Regions from separate parts of the Cohnella abietis genome, predicted to be linked through region 2. Evidence: predicted binding sites of a transcription regulator. Region 2 holds the regulator's gene; the other holds the start of a gene.
The links. The regulator CtsR, encoded in region 2, represses protease genes until heat stress. The targets are predictions, from matches to a motif close to ATGGTCAATAAAGGTCAAACA.

Region 1 (8,492 bases), 1.5 Mb from region 2:
CTGGATATCGCCACCGAGAATGCCGCAATTTCACGCCGGATGTACACCCTTCTGAAGCGACATTTTAACGTAGTGACGGAATTGTTAGTTCGTAAGAAAATGAGGCTTAAGAAAAACAATGTGTATGTCGTGCGTGTACCTGCAGGTGCGGAAGCTATTCTGAACGATCTATCCATCGTTTCAGAAGGATTTCTCTTCCATCCAAGCATAGATAAGGATTTAGTCCGGAAATCATGCTGTAAAAAAGCTTATTTACGCGGGGCGTTCTTAGCAGGCGGTTCGGTAAACAATCCAGAAGGCTCCTCGTATCACTTGGAAATTTCTTCGATGTATGAGGAGCATTGCCAGGCGTTAGTAGATCTTGCTAATAAGTTTCATCTGAACGCAAGATTTATCGAACGTAAGAAAGGCTTTATTCTTTACATTAAAGAAGGCGAAAAGATCATCGAATTTCTAAGTCTTATCGGGGCGCACCAAGCCTTGTTCAAATTCGAGGATGTTCGTATCATGCGGGATATGCGTAATTCAGTTAATCGGATTGTCAATTGCGAGACGGCTAATCTTAACAAAACGATTGGTGCGGCAGTTAGACAAATAGACAACATCAAGCTTCTGTCCAAGGAAGTGGGCTTAAATAATTTGCCTGATAAGCTACGCGAGGTAGCTGAGGTAAGGCTCCAGCATCCGGATATTAACTTAAAGGAAGTCGGAGATTTGCTTAAAGGACAGGTTAGTAAATCGGGCGTAAACCACCGACTTAGGAAGCTTGATGAGTGGGCAGAAAAAATCCGGAATGGCGGAGCATAATCCGTATGGCGTATTTGTTCATATCAATGTTATAATAGTAAAGAAACTATAGCACGGGGGTCCCGATTAGCGGGACGAAATAAAGACAGGGGGTATCCGGTCCATGACGAGACAGCCGGTGGTAGTTCGGCTTAAAACGGGTCTTCACGCCAGACCGGCGGCACTATTCGTGCAGGAAGCCAATAAATTCTCCTCAGACGTCTTCGTGGAGAAGGATGAGAAAAAAGTAAACGCGAAAAGCATCATGGGTATTATGAGCCTAGCGATCAGCTCCGGTACGGAAGTAGCGATCAGCGCGGAAGGTTCCGACGCAGAGCAAGCTGTAACCGCTTTAGTGCAGCTTGTAAGCAAAGAAGAGCTGGAGAACCAATAAGTACCAATTATGCAAAGCTCCCGCAAGGGGGCTTTTTGCATTTAATAGCATCCGTTGAAACATTTGGATGGTCTAATGCGTTAGATGGTAAACGGGAAAAAAAGGAGAAATGAGAGTAATGGGACGACATCATTTGAAGGTGCTAGTAGTTGCTGCTGCTGTAGTAATTGGATCTGTTGGATTGGTTAGAGGGGGTGGCGATATCGTTTCAGCACAGTCTGTACCTGCGGTAACATCGGCGGCCTATACGATCACTGTAGGAGCAACGGGGACAATTAAGGTAGAGCCAGATGTCGCTTATTTGAGCTTGGCAGTTGAATCTCAGGGATCGAAGGCTTTGGAAGCCCAGCAAGCGAATGCGGATAAGTTCGCTGCAGTAGAGAAGACGTTATACGAGAAGTTCTCAATCGATAAGAAGGATGTCAAAACAACAGGCTTTGGCGTTCAGCCGGACTATGATTACACAGAGAAGGAAGGGCGTGTGCTGAAGGGTTATGTTGCAGTTCACTCCGTTCAAGTGACGTACCGTAAGATTACAGAAATCGGTAAGCTACTCGATGCTCTAACGGCATCGGGCGCTAATCGATTGGATGGTGTACAATTCGGCACGGAGAAGAATGACCAATATGAGCTAGAGGCGCTTAAGAAAGCAATGGCTAATGCTTCGAAAAAAGCAAATGTACTTGCAGCCTCTTCCAACCGCAAATTAAAAGGGGTACTTAATGTTGTACAGGGAGATGTTTCTAACATCCCGATTGTGTATGGGATGGAAGCAGCTAAGGCGCAGATGAGTGATATGCTTGGTGGCTCATCCACATCCGTGCAAACGGGACAGATTGAGATCCGCGCGAATGTAACCGTGCAATACGAAATGAAGTAGTTGATTTATGTGCGATATGATTGGAGAAGAGGCGGGGACTTGTTCCTTCGCCTCTTCTTTGTGTTCATTAAAGATCAGCTGCAAGTGAGGGATGGAAAAATAAAAACCGCCAACCTATGAGGAGGGCGGTGACGATTAAGGGGCGCAGTAGTTTGATTATGCTTCCTTGTAATGACTTATTTGGCGAATGGAGAGTGCCTCTTCCAATAATTCAATGAATTCATCGGATAAGTTCATTTTCTTGGCTTCCCTATAAACCTCAAGAAGGTGTTCGTCTTTCAATGGGCGTAGCAATGACGCTTTATCACTTAATCTGCGTGCAGCCACCATGTCGATGTGGCCTTCATTGATGTTTCGATAAGGCGCGTTGTCTTCATTTGTATTGGTCACAAGGTACGGATAGGACCGTTCAGGCATAAAGATCCCTCCCTCTCTTCCAGAGTTCCTAAGAGATAACTAGAATTGGAGGTAATTGGTATAACCTCATAAAACAGTTTACCATGGATTGTCCGCCTAGCAGAGAGGGTATTCAAAGTTTTGAATTTATGTTGACACATGCATTAAGTTGTGTTAAATCAGGGTTGTCTTGTGGCTAAGTTTTCTTGAGGCAAAAATTTTTGGTGAAATTTATATCTTATACCGCAAAAGGGGGGGGCCATCCTAGAAATAACGCACTGAGGGCTACTAAGAGTCGAGGATTCTGGGACTTTTCTAGGAATAACGCACTGAGGGCTACTAAGGATCGAGGATTCTGGGACTTTTCTAGGAATAACGCACTGAGGGCTACTAAGGATCGAGGATTCTGGGACTTTTCTAGAAATAACGCACTGAGGGCTACTAAAAGTTGAGGATTCTGGGACTTATCTTGGAATAACGCACTGAGGGCTACTAAGGATCGAGGATTCTGGGACTTTTCTAGAAATAACGCACTGAGGGCTACTAAGGATCGAGGATTCTGGGGATTTTTCCGAAAGAACCATAATAATACGAAAAGAAGCCGCCCATAAGTGAACTTACGAGTGGCTTCTTTAAGGTTTACTCTAATAAGATGTGAGTTTAAACGACCTTGTCGATTACTTTGTCGATGAGGCCATACTGCTGGGCAACTTCTGCTTCCATGAAATTGTCGCGGTCTGTATCCTTCTCAATACGTTCCAAAGGCTGACCTGTACGTTCTGACAGAATGCCATTCAATTTATCTCTTAGCTTCAGAATCCGTCGAGCCCGAATTTCAATGTCACTGGCTTGACCTTCTGCACCACCAAGTGGCTGGTGAATCATCACTTCACTATTAGGAAGTGCGAAGCGCTTGCCTTTGGCGCCTGCTGCAAGCAGGAATGCTCCCATTGATGCGGCCATACCGACACAGATTGTAGAAACATCTGGTTTGATGAACTGCATGGTATCGTAAATGGCCATACCGGAAGTGATGGAGCCGCCGGGGCTGTTAATGTAGAGGTGGATGTCTTTTTCTGGATCTTCGGCTGCTAGGAACAGCAGCTGGGCGATGATAGAGTTGGCAACCACGTCATTCACCTGAGTACCTAAAAATACGATTCGATCTTTGAGTAAGCGGGAATAGATGTCGTACGCCCGTTCTCCTCTGTTGGTTTGCTCGACAACCATAGGCACAAAACTCATGTTTGACGTCCCTCCTCATGTTTTGGTTTTATAATCATAGCGAATCTGCAGGTAAAAGTCAAAGAAAGTCAAAGAGGCTTTTGAAGGAAACTTATAGGTAGTGATAAACCGCATATAAGGGGCCGAGAATCAAAAAAACCGACCGTATGGAACGGTCGGTTGTGCTGTATGCTATTGGTTGGAGAAATAAAATTTGGCGCGCCCGTGAGGAATCGAACCTCAATCTCAGCCTTCGGAGGGCTGCGTCATATCCGTTGGACCACGGGCGCTCGTTTAGTACAGCAAGAGTTATTATATGTGATACGGTGTTAAAAAGCAAGAGAAAACGGGCTCTTATATTTGATAATTTCGTGTACGGGAGGTCTTGCAACTATGAGGAAAATTCGTTAAAATGAAGGTGGGACTTAAAAAGGGGTGGCGGGACGATTTACGTCCAACTAAGTAGTGAGCTTGCTACCGCTTAAAGCCATTCGGTCTCAGGAGGATACACGGAGAGAATGCGGGAAATCGTTGAGATTCAGAAGAAGCTACTCCCTGATCTTCTGCAGGTGATGGAAAAAAGGTACCAAATTCTGCACCGGGTATACATGACGGGTACAATTGGTCGTCGCACGCTTGCTTCTAGCGTCGATATGACGGAGCGGGTGCTACGAACAGAGCTTGAGGTTCTACGTGCACAAGGGCTGTTAGATACAGCAACGGCGGGTATGACACTTAGCGATAGCGGACGCCAGCTTGTAGAAGATATGGAGCCGATCGTTAAGGAATTGTTCGGGCTATCGGATTTAGAAGAAAAGGTACGTGCAGCGTTCGGATTAAATAAGGTTATTATTGTAGCAGGCGACTCAGACACTTCCGACCATATTAAAATGGAGCTCGGAATGGCTGGAAGCCGAGTGCTACGGGATAGTCTTTCGCCAGGGGATGTCGTTGCGGTAATGGGTGGTTCTACGATGGCTCGCATGGCAGCGCAATTCGCAATGCCATCACAGCTGAAGGAAAACTGGTTCGTACCTGCTAGGGGCGGCTTGGGTGAAAGTGTTGACTATCAGGCAAATACAATTGCCTCGGAGTTAGCTAAGCGTACAGGAGCACGATATCGTATGCTCCACGTACCCGATCATCTAAGTGAGGAAGCATATAAGACGATCATGCAGGACCCTAATGTAAGTGAAGTGGTCGACATGATACGCGGTGCAAGGATTGTCGTACATGGCATTGGTGATGCTGCAACTATGGCAAGACGCCGTAAGCTCAATAATGAGACTATGGATGAGCTTGTAAAAGATGGAGCACTTGCGGAAGCCTTTGGTTACTATTTTGATCGTAACGGCAAAGTCGTACATCGAATGGCAACAGCTGGCTTGCGTCTGGAGGACATTGAAGCTGCGGGTATTGTCATCGGCATCGCAGGCGGGAAAAGCAAGGGCGAAGCGATCGCATCAGTTATGAGGTTTGGGCATGACGATATACTTGTTACGGATGAAGCTGGAGCTATAGAAGCTTTACGACATGTATAATTGGTTACATTAAGTTTTAACAGCTGTAATAGGGTAATCCTATTTAATAGTGATCTCGGCGCTTACGGCGCCTGATATATAGATCAAAAAAAAGATAGTTATTCCAAGGAGGAAACCAATCATGGCAGTAGTAAAAGTTGGTATTAACGGATTTGGACGTATTGGACGTAACGTATTCCGCGCATCTCTAGGCAACCCGAATGTAGAGATCGTTGCGATCAACGACCTGACTGACGTTAACACGCTTGCTCACCTTCTCAAATATGATACAACTCACGGCAAATTGGACGGAACGGTTGAAGTGGGCGAAGGCGCACTTATCGTAAACGGCAGAACAGTTAAAGTATTCGCTGAGCGTGATCCTGGTAACCTGCCTTGGTCTTCTGTAGGTGCTGAAATCGTTGTTGAATCTACAGGTATCTTTACTGCTAAAGAAAAAGCAGAGCTTCACTTGAAAGGCGGCGCGAAGAAAGTTATTATCTCCGCTCCTGCTACGAACGAAGACATCACTATCGTTATGGGCGTTAACAACGACAAATACGATCCATCTGCTCATACAATTATCTCTAACGCTTCTTGTACAACGAACTGCTTGGCACCATTCGCTAAAGTATTGAATGACCAATTCGGAATCGTTAAAGGCATGATGAACACAATCCATTCTTACACGAACGATCAAAGCGTTCTTGATCTTCCGCATAAGGATTTGCGTCGTGCTCGTGCAGCTGCTGAGAACATCATTCCTTCTTCCACGGGTGCTGCTAAGGCTGTTTCCCTTGTATTGCCTGAATTGAAAGGCAAATTGAACGGAATGTCCATGCGTGTTCCTACTCCGAACGTATCCGTAACGGATCTCGTTGCTGAGTTGAAAGTAAATGTTACAGTTGAAGAAGTTAACGCGGCTCTGAAAGCTGCTGCTGACGGTCCTCTTAAAGGAATTCTTAACTACTCCGAAGAGCCGCTTGTTTCTAGTGACTACAACGGCGATCCTGCTTCTTCCACAATCGATTCATTGTCCACAATGGTTGTAGAAGGCAACATGGTTAAAGTTATTTCTTGGTATGACAACGAGTGGGGCTATTCCAACCGCGTTGTTGACTTGGCTGCTTTTATTGCAAGCAAAGGTCTATAAGAGAATACGCATCCCCCTAAGTCCCCCTTCCCGAAGGGGGATTCCAAGGGCTCTGCCCTCTGGACACCCGTTGGTTGTCGGGAGAGCGGCTTTTGGTGGAGGATAGGGTTACAGTGTGCTAGGATCGCTCCGTCCCGGATTTGCTCTGCAAACCGGGACTACGCTTTACCTAGGGAGCAGGCAGGGGACCCCGTTTCGCGCTTTGCTGCGCTCCGGGCTCTGGGGAAGAGCGAGACTCCCCTGCGCAAGACTGCGCTTCTTATGGGAGCATGATGAAGAGCGATGCTCCCCCGCGCAAGACTGCGCTTCTAGGGGAGCTTAAACAAATACATTAGTACGGACACTTGTTAGGCTCCCTTATCTGGAGCCTAGCTTTGCGCCCGGAGATATACAGACCATCCGAGGAGGTTTGACTCTTGAACAAGAAAAGCGTAAGAGAAGTCGATGTTGCAGGGAAGAAAGTATTTGTTCGGGTTGACTTTAACGTACCGCTTGAGAATGGCGTTATTACTGATGACACTCGTATTCGCGAGACATTGCCTACAATCAAGTACTTGATCGAGAATGGCGCAAAGGTTATCCTGGCTAGTCACTTAGGTCGTCCTAAAGGCGAAGTCGTTGAGGGTCTTCGTTTGACTGCTGTTGCTGCTCGTCTTTCTGAACTGCTAGGTAAGCCAGTTAGCAAGTCTGACGAAGTTGTTGGCGCTAGTGTAACGGCTCAAGTAGCTGAGCTGAATGATGGCGATGTATTGCTGCTTGAAAATGTACGGTTCCACCCAGGTGAAGAGAGCAACGATTCCGAATTGGCCAAAGCTTTCGCTGACTTGGCTGATTTGTTCGTGAACGACGCATTTGGCGCTGCTCACCGGGCACATGCTTCTACTGAAGGCATCGCGCATCACATTCCAGCAGTGTCTGGCTTGTTGATGGAGAAAGAGCTGGATGTACTGGGTAAAGCTTTGCACAATCCTGAGCGTCCTTTCACGGCAATCGTTGGTGGGTCTAAGGTTAAGGACAAAATCGATGTTATCAATAAGATGATTGAGATTGCAGATAATATTATTATTGGCGGCGGGCTGACTTACACTTTCCTGAAAGCTCAAGGAAAAGAAATCGGCCTTTCGTTGTGTGATGATTCCAAGCTGGAACTGACGCTGGAGTTTGTTGAGAAGGCGAAGAAGCTTGGTAAGAACCTTTACTTGCCGATTGATATCGTTATTGCTGATGACTTCAAAGTAGATGCTAACAAAGACATCGTTGATATTGATCACATTCCTGTTGGCTGGGAAGGCGTAGATATCGGACCTAAAACGCGTGAAATTTACGCTGAAGTGATTAAGAATTCCAAGCTTGTTGTATGGAACGGACCGATGGGCGTATTTGAATTAGAGCCATTCTCCCACGGTACACGTGCAGTAGCTCAAGCTTGTGCTACTACTGATGCTTACACGATCATTGGCGGTGGAGATTCTGCTGCTGCGGCTGAGAAGTTTAAGCTTGCTGATCAAATGAACCATATTTCTACAGGTGGCGGAGCTTCGCTGGAATTCATGGAAGGTAAAGTCCTTCCGGGCGTTGTAGCCCTAAACGACAAATAGAGGTGACATAAATGAGCAGAACACCAATTATTGCGGGTAACTGGAAAATGTTCAAAACAGCTGGCGAAGCTACTGCTTTCGTTGCTGAGGTTAAAGGCAAAGCTGAGGTTGCTGGAGTAGAGAGCGTGATCTGCGCTCCGTTTACTGCACTTCCTGCTTTGATTGAAGCTGTTAAAGGCACGACGATCAAAGTCGGTGCACAAAACCTTCATTTCGAAGACAATGGCGCTTATACAGGCGAAATCAGCGGTGTATTCCTGAAGGATCTTGGCGTTCATTACGTCATCATCGGTCACTCGGAGCGTCGTCAATATTTTGCTGAATCGGATGAGATCGTGAACAAGAAAGCCCACGCGGCATTCCGTCATGGCCTTACTCCAATTATCTGTGTTGGCGAGAAGCTTGAAGAGCGTGAAGCTGGCCAGACAAAAGAAGTTGTACGCGTTCAAACAGAAGGCGGGCTCGCAGGATTGACTGCTGAGCAGGTTGCTGAATCCGTTATTGCTTATGAGCCAATCTGGGCAATCGGGACTGGTAAATC
Region 2 (8,492 bases):
ATCCATTTTCGCTAACTCGTACAAATAGTTCGGACTGAAATCGCAATTAATAGAAAATCCGCCATCCACAAGCTCCATCACTTCTGGACTATAGCCAACGACAATAAGAGCTCCCGTTTTCGCGCGCAGTACATTTTCCAGCCCATCGCGAAAAGGGGTACCTGGTGCAACCATCTGGAGCAACAGATTCATTGTTTTTTCTTGCAAATTACGTTCTTTTTCCTTAGAGTCTCTCTCTTTATATTCTTTCATTATGTTAGATACCCCCTATTCCAATGCGGCTTTTAGAGCTTGCGCGACTGTTTTAACACCAATGAGCTGAATATCCTTAGGCGGCTGCCAGCCTTTCATACTCTGCTCCGGCATAATGACACGCTTAAAGCCAAGCTTATGAGCTTCCTTAACCCGTTGCTCTGCTCGAGACACGGCTCTCACTTCTCCCGTTAATCCCACTTCACCGAAAATAACGTCATAAGGCTTTGTAGATAAATCCTTAAGACTTGAAGCTAAACTAACCGCTGCTGCCAAATCCGCCGCTGGTTCATCTAGCTTGACGCCTCCCGCTACGTTCAGATAGGCATCTTGATTTTGCAGAAACATTCCCATCCTCTTCTCTAGAACGGCTATGACGAGTGACATTCGATGATGATCAAAGCCCGATGCCATTCTACGCGGAGAAGGGAAATTCGTTGGAGTAACTAGCGCCTGCAGCTCCACCAGAACGGGTCTTGTGCCCTCCATACTGGCAACAACTGAGGAACCCGAAACACCAAGCGGTCTTTCCGATAGGAATAGCTCGGATGGATTCGTTACTTCACGTAAACCATCCTCTACCATATCAAAAATCCCAATTTCATTCGTCGACCCAAAGCGATTTTTAACCGCTCTCAGGATGCGGTACGTATGATGGCGTTCACCCTCAAAATAGAGCACGCAATCGACCATATGCTCAAGCAAGCGAGGTCCTGCAATTGCACCTTCCTTGGTAACGTGCCCGACAAGCACCGTTGCCACTCCATTTATTTTCGATATGCGCATGAAGTGAGCTGTACACTCCCTTACCTGGGCCACACTCCCTGGTGCAGATGCGACCTCTGGCCGATATACGGTTTGAATGGAGTCGATAACGAGAAAGTCAGGGCTGACTTCAGTTATCGCCTCTTCGATAACCTCCAGATTTGTTTCGCAAAGGACATACAGCCTGTCATTCAATGCACCAAGACGATCTGCCCTGAGCTTAGTCTGGCGTACTGATTCTTCTCCGGAAACATAGAGCACCTTAAGACCTTGTGTGGAAAGGGAATATGAAGCTTGGAGCAGCAGAGTTGATTTACCAATGCCTGGATCTCCGCCTACAAGCAGCAATGAGCCCGGGACGAGCCCACCGCCTAGAACTCGGTTTAGCTCCGAAATCCCGGTTGAAATTCGCGGTTCTTTTCCACTCTCTATATCTATGATGGCACGTGCTTTTTCTTTCGTGCGGAGTAGCTCTCCCCGTCCAACTGGCGCTTTAATTTCCGTCTCGGTTTCCTCAACCATTGTGTTCCACTCTTGACAGCCAGGGCATTTGCCCATCCACTTCGGTGATTCCGTCCCGCACTGCGTGCATGCAAATTTAGTTTTTACTTTAGCCATGGCAGTTGACGGCTCCTTTTGAATCATTAAAATTATCCCATAATAGAATTCTACCATGTTAACGTCGATCAGAGAAATCTATAGCCTATAACTTTAACCAATATTAAGGCAATAAAAAGGACCCTCCGCATCTTTCGCCATTGCTGGCGCACGGAGAGTCCTTTTAATTATTTCGCTACTTTATTAAGCTTTCGTTAATTCAATCTCATCCTTCTGCCGAACGACAAGACCACCGTTTTCCTCATCAATGACAAGGGCGTTGCCCTTCGTAATCTTACCAAGAAGCAGATCTTCGGATAAACGATCCTCAATATGCTTCTGAATAGCTCTACGAAGAGGACGCGCTCCGTATTGTGGATCATACCCTTCCTTGGCGAGGAAGGTTTTGGCGGAGTCGGTCAATACAAAGCTTACGTTATGCTCTATAAGACGCTTGCGCAAATCATCAGCCATTAGAGTAACGATCTGAGCAATGTGCTCCTCATTTAACGGATGGAACACAATGGACTCATCGATCCGGTTGAGAAACTCTGGACGGAACGACTTCTTAAGCTCAGCAAGCACTTTTTCCTTCATGTTCTGATAATCGCGGCCAGCATCTTGAGCTGCCGTGAAGCCAAGCGTTGAATTTTTCTTGATTTGTTCCGCACCAACGTTGGACGTCATGATGATCAGTGTATTACGGAAGTCAACTGAGCGGCCTTTGGAATCAGTCAGACGACCGTCCTCAAGCACCTGAAGTAAAATATTGAATACTTCAGGATGAGCTTTCTCGATCTCATCTAGCAGCACGACTGAGTATGGCTTACGACGAACCTTCTCCGTCAGCTGGCCACCCTCTTCATAGCCGACATAGCCTGGAGGCGCTCCGACAAGACGGGAGGTTGAATGCTTCTCCATGTACTCAGACATATCGATACGAATAACTGCATTCTCATCCCCGAACATCGATTCAGCAATGGCACGCGCCAGCTCTGTCTTACCGACCCCTGTAGGCCCAAGGAAGATGAAGGAGCCCATCGGGCGCTTCGGATCCTTCAGACCAGCACGAGCACGGCGTATAGCGCGTGATACGGACTTAACAGCCTCATCCTGACCAATAACACGATCATGAAGGATACTCTCCATATTCAGCAGGCGTTCCGTTTCCTCTTCAGCCAGCTTGCTAACCGGTATGCCGGTCCAGCTTGCGACAACCTGAGCAATATCCTCTGGAGTCACCTCGGAGTCTGTGCGACCTTGCTTTTCTTTCCACAAATTTTTCGTGTGATCGAGCTCTTCACGAATTTTCTGCTCTGTATCACGTAATGCCGCTGCCTTCTCAAACTCTTGGCTTTGAACTGCAGCGTCCTTCTCCTTACGGATGTCTTCCAGACGTGTTTCCAGCTGCTTCAGATTAGGCGGTATCGTGTATGAATTCAACCTAACCTTCGAGCCCGCTTCATCGATAAGATCGATAGCTTTATCAGGCAAGAAACGGTCCGGAATGTAACGATCAGAAAGCTTAACTGCCGCTTCAATCGCTTCGTCCGTAATTTTCACCCGGTGATGGGCTTCATAACGGTCGCGCAAGCCATGTAAAATGAGAATGGCTTCCTCAGGTGTAGGCTGGTCAACCGTAATTGGCTGAAAGCGACGCTCTAAGGCAGCGTCTTTCTCAATATATTTGCGATACTCGTCCAGCGTCGTTGCTCCGATGCATTGAAGCTCTCCACGTGCTAAAGCAGGCTTCAGTATGTTAGAGGCGTCAATGGCGCCTTCAGCACCACCTGCACCGATCAGTGTATGAAGCTCATCAATGAATAGAATGACGTTACCAGCTTGACGAATTTCGTCCATGATTTTTTTCAAGCGATCTTCGAATTCTCCACGGTACTTCGTACCTGCTACAACAGAACCCATATCCAAAGTCATTACGCGCTTGTCGCGAAGCGTCTCTGGAATTTCGTTATTTACAATTTTCTGTGCAAGGCCTTCGGCAATCGCCGTTTTACCTACACCTGGTTCCCCAATCAGAACAGGATTGTTCTTCGTCCGACGAGAAAGCACTTGAATAACACGCTCAATTTCCTTCGAACGGCCAATTACAGGATCTATATTGCCATCCCGAGCACTAGCTGTCAGATCGCGAGCCAAGCCATCTAAAGTCGGTGTACTAACGTTAGAGGAAGGGCCATGGTTCTGAGACACGCTTTCGTTGCTACCAAGCAATTGAAGCACCTGCTGACGTGCCTTGTTCAAGCTTATTCCAAGATTGTTAAGCACACGTGCAGCTACGCCTTCACCCTCACGAATGAGACCAAGTAAAATATGCTCAGTGCCTACGTACGTATGGCCAAGCTTACGTGCTTCATCCATAGATAATTCAATTACTTTTTTAGCGCGTGGAGTGTAGGCGATATTAGTAGGCTGTTCTTGCCCACGACCAATCAGCGATTCCACTTCACCTTGAATTTTCTCCAAACCTAGACCTAGGGCAATGAGGGCTTTGGCGGCAATGCTTTCGCCTTCCCGTATTAATCCAAGCAGGATATGCTCCGTACCGATGTTGTTATGTCCCAAACGCACTGCTTCTTCCTGGGCTAAGGCTAATACCTTCTGCGCACGTTCCGTAAATCTTCCAAACATCATGAGACATACCTCCTCTATAAATTAAGAATAAAACATTTATGAAGTAGTTACCAGTCGGGAACGAATTAATTCCGCTCTTGACCTATCTCTATCCTCAGGACTCATCGCTTCTCCGAACGCTTGTTGGAGAAATCCTGGCTGGGTAGACACGAGAAGCTCATTCAAAACAAGTTCATTTACCTCTGGCAATAAGCCTAAGTGAACACCAAGGCGCATATCCGATAAACGCTGAGATGCTTCCTTAGAGTCAATAATAATCGCATGAGACAAAATTCCGTAAGATCTACGCACCCGATCCTCGACTCGCGTCCTTGACTCGGTTAATAGCTTACTCCTTGCAGACTTCTCATGTTCGATCATTTGACGAGCGACTTGAAATAAATTTTCAATGATTTCTTGCTCGGATTGTCCTAACGTAATTTGGTTCGACACTTGAAACAGGTTTCCTGTTGCTTCACTGCCTTCCCCGTACAATCCTCTTACAGCTAAACCTACCTGAGTGACGGCGGAGAGAATACGATTGATTTGACCCGTAATGACGAGCGCTGGCAAGTGCATCATCACAGATGCTCTAATACCTGTGCCTACATTAGTCGGGCAGCTTGTTAAATAACCATGTTTCTCATCAAAAGCATAATCAACCTGCTCTTCAAAGATGTCATCGATTTTACTCGCTGCATCCCACGCTTCGCGTACTTGAAATCCCGAGCATAAACATTGAATGCGCAAATGATCCTCTTCGTTAATCATAACGCTAATATCTTCATTAGGGCTCAGAATAAGAGCACCATTGCGGGATTCATTTGCCAGGCTGGGACTAATGAGATGCTTCTCCACTAAAACCAGCTTCTCAAGCTCAGTCAGCTCTGTTAAACGAACTTGCTCAACCTTACCTAACCCATTGAGCCTTCCATTCTCTGCAACTCCCAGCAGCTGCTCCATAACCGTGAGGGATTGGGAAGGATCGGACATCATCGGAAATGGCAGACTGCGAATATTACGGGCGATACGCACGCGGCTGCTAATGACGACGTCAGAGTCCGGACCTACACCGTTCATCCATTGACTAAGAGCTTGCTTGACGAATTTCCGTTTGCTCATTTGTCTTCCCTGCCCTTCAGCAGCTCATTTCTTTCTCAAGCTCACGAATTCGATCACGCAGCTCAGCTGCAGATTCGAAATCCTCTCGCTCGATCCGACCTTGCATTTCCTTCTTCAGACGATCGATTTCCCGCTTCGTCTTCAGTCTTCCACCGGCACGTTTTGGCACTTTGCCAACGTGGACCGTATTACCATGTACCCGTTTAAGAAGAGGATCAAGCCTCTCCGCGAATTGCTTATAACAGTGGCTGCAGCCGAAGCGACCAATTTTGCTGAATTGCGTATAGGTCAACCCGCAAGTATCGCATTTCGCCGCAGGAGGTTTGGCCATAGAATTGGGATTTGGTGATTCTAAATCGAGCAGCCCGGAAAGCAGATTATGGATGGAAAATCCACTTGAGGTGCCTGGAATAAGCTCCCCCTTCTCCCTAGCGCATGATTCACAAATATGCAGCTCCGTCTTCTCGCCATTAACGATTTTTGTAAAATGTAGCGTAGCTAGACGTTTGTCGCATTCTTGACACTGCATCGATCAAACCTCCTTTCCTCATTTCGTGAGTAGGGCGATTAACATTGCTTTAAGCAGCTTGGCACGTATTTCGTCCCTAAGCGGCAGCTTTAACAACAATACATCTCGTGACACGGCTGCTTTGAGAAGATGAGCTTCCCGTATTGTAATAAATCGAGCTTCCTCAAGCTGATACACAAGACCTTCAGCAGTCGTCTGGTCAATCTGTTCTCCGACCGTCTGCTGAATATGTCGCTGAACAGCTTCTAGTGAGGGTAAATTTACTTGCTGGATGCGAATATATCCGCCGCCTCCGCGCTTGCTTTCGACGAAATAGCCCTTTTCCAAAGTGAACCTTGTACTAATGACATAATTAATCTGCGAAGGAACACAGGAAAATTTGTCAGCCAAATCGCTTCTTTGAATTTCGATGGAACCCTCTGAGCTGCTTTGCAAAATTTCCTTCAAATAAAGCTCGATAAGTTCGGTAATGTTCGCCAACTTCCAACCTCCTTTCATCGATACGATCCGAATAAAAGCACCGACTGGCATGCCTCTCGGGTCGGTTCGTCAAACAGGGGTGGATCTGAACTCTGACTTTGACTTTCTTTGACTATAGCTTTATTATACGCCGCTTTTTAAAAAATGCAAAGTTTCTATACAATGAATAAATTGGTGAAGCAGATGTTAATCTAACGAGCTTAACCATTCAATTGACTTTAGCTTTAAGTATGAGCAAAATAGCCCCTTATTACTTACGGTAGAAGTAATTCAGCCTCTTAGACATTCAGAAAAGGCACTCCGCTAAGCGGAACGCCTTGTGCAATCGTATGATTCCGCTCCAATATTTTAACTAATACCCCGGTTAATCAGCCTTTGACGAATGGTCTTTCCCACTGATTGGGGCGAGAACGACGTACGGATTGTCTCCTGTCCCTTACTCGCTATACGCTTACGCCAGGCGTCATTGTAAACAGCTTTCATCATTAGGTGTGAAGCATGCTCCACATCCGGCTCCGCCCAAATCTGATGCGCTTCATAAGGTCCTAAGTGCTGACCAATTCGAGTTAGCTCATATTGGACAGCACCAGAATTATCTGATGTCATGAAGTCAGTATTACCTGACCAGTTAGTACCAATAACCGGCTTACCCAGATACATGGCTTCCGCCAAAGGGAGGCCGAAACCTTCCGATCTATGCAAGGAAATGTAACAATCGGCACATTGAAGCAAAGCATTAGCTTCCATTCGGCTCATCACTCTGTCAACAATCCATACATTAGGCAAACCCTTCGATTCTCGATTAAGATTGTCTATTTCCGATTGCTGAGGGTTATTCATTTTAATAATCAAACCGGCAGGCAGACCAAAGCGGAAGACCGCATCCCGGTAAGCCTTCAGCACAGAGTAAGGATTTTTTCGTGCTGAATAGCTGAATGTATCATACATGCAAAGGAACAGAAATCGCCGCTCAGGGAGACCGAACGACTGTCTGTCCATGTTAATCGGCACATTGACCTGAATTCCATGCGGAATTTTCACGACCGGAATCGGCGACTTGTCAGCTATACTCTCTTGGATGAAGGTAGTCGGAACCCAAACCTCATCCAAATGACGAAATCCGTCTAAGTAAGCATCCGGAAATTCCGGCAGCTCCCAATGCCAATAGCCAATATTATATCTGTGGGAAAACCACTGCGGGCCAAGCGTATCGTAAGCTAGAGGCATTTGATCGGCATTGATGTGAAATAGGTTAACCGGGTAATTAGGAGCATCCATTTCCTTATACTTCCACGATAAATCGTTATCTCTTGAGCTATTTCCCCCAGAGTAATTATAAATTCCAAAAGGAATATCAGAGCATTCCAACGCTCTTGCAGCCAATCTGCAGGATTCTCCTATCCCCATCTCGTACCGCGCGTAGCCGACCAGGTTAATGCCTGACACCCTACTCACATCTGTTCACATCCATTCTCATCTCTTTCAGCCTACCGTTGTCTATCGGTAATACATAGAATCCAAAACTGGATTCCATACGATAGGATCTACCCCGTACTCCAATGGTACAAAATCCTTAGACCATTTCATTAAATTTATCCTGTCTGCCCCTTCGACATAGGGAAAAGTTCTTTGAAGATCCACTCGTGTTTCATAGACCTCCCTTAATAGTTGAGGAATGGGTGCCTGGACATTAGTCGGTGAAAATAACCATTGATAGAACCCTATAGAAGTGAGCGTTAGGAACGGATTACCGAACACCTGCAGAGCTCCATGCTTGCGGTACACGATACGTGCGAACGCCGGAATGGCGACTCCATTGTCGAAATAGTTATAGGCATAACGCCAATGAGCGGTCTCTGCATAGCCATTAAGCAATAGCTTCCGAACATACTCCCGGAATAAGCCCAGTAAATCAGGCATATGAGCCCACTCAAACCGGGTTTGATGCTGCGAGACTTTACTTAGATCAGCTACTAGTCCGCTAAAGTGGTAGAAGGTTAGAGGCTTTCCATTGATCTCATATAGTCCATTGCGGTTTACAACTGGCCGCTCATGGAGATTCCAATAAGCCACGTTATAGGTCGGATCCTTATGGATATGAACACCTTCGAACAAA

Region 1: a site for CtsR is predicted at 3,756-3,776, ahead of clpP (ATP-dependent Clp endopeptidase proteolytic subunit ClpP). Genes of this name have one in related genera too.

What each region holds. Positions count from the first base shown of each region.
Region 1 is NZ_AP019400.1:612,503-620,994, forward strand. Features, by position in the region: gene whiA (DNA-binding protein WhiA) at 1-807, shown strand, start outside; gene KCTCHS21_RS02630 (HPr family phosphocarrier protein) at 911-1,180, shown strand; gene KCTCHS21_RS02635 (SIMPL domain-containing protein) at 1,299-2,060, shown strand; gene sda (sporulation histidine kinase inhibitor Sda) at 2,217-2,477, opposite strand; gene clpP (ATP-dependent Clp endopeptidase proteolytic subunit ClpP) at 3,117-3,701, opposite strand; tRNA gene KCTCHS21_RS02650 (tRNA-Arg) at 3,896-3,970, opposite strand; gene KCTCHS21_RS02655 (sugar-binding transcriptional regulator) at 4,199-5,221, shown strand; gene gap (type I glyceraldehyde-3-phosphate dehydrogenase) at 5,343-6,353, shown strand; gene KCTCHS21_RS02665 (phosphoglycerate kinase) at 6,770-7,951, shown strand; gene tpiA (triose-phosphate isomerase) at 7,963-8,492, shown strand, end outside.
Region 2 is NZ_AP019400.1:6,169,900-6,178,391, forward strand. Features, by position in the region: gene disA (DNA integrity scanning diadenylate cyclase DisA) at 1-252, opposite strand, end outside; gene radA (DNA repair protein RadA) at 268-1,635, opposite strand; gene KCTCHS21_RS27125 (ATP-dependent Clp protease ATP-binding subunit) at 1,819-4,266, opposite strand; gene KCTCHS21_RS27130 (protein arginine kinase) at 4,303-5,367, opposite strand; gene KCTCHS21_RS27135 (protein-arginine kinase activator protein McsA) at 5,384-5,896, opposite strand; gene KCTCHS21_RS27140 (CtsR family transcriptional regulator) at 5,915-6,376, opposite strand; gene KCTCHS21_RS27145 (glycosyltransferase) at 6,725-7,831, opposite strand; gene KCTCHS21_RS27150 (glycosyltransferase family protein) at 7,874-8,492, opposite strand, start outside.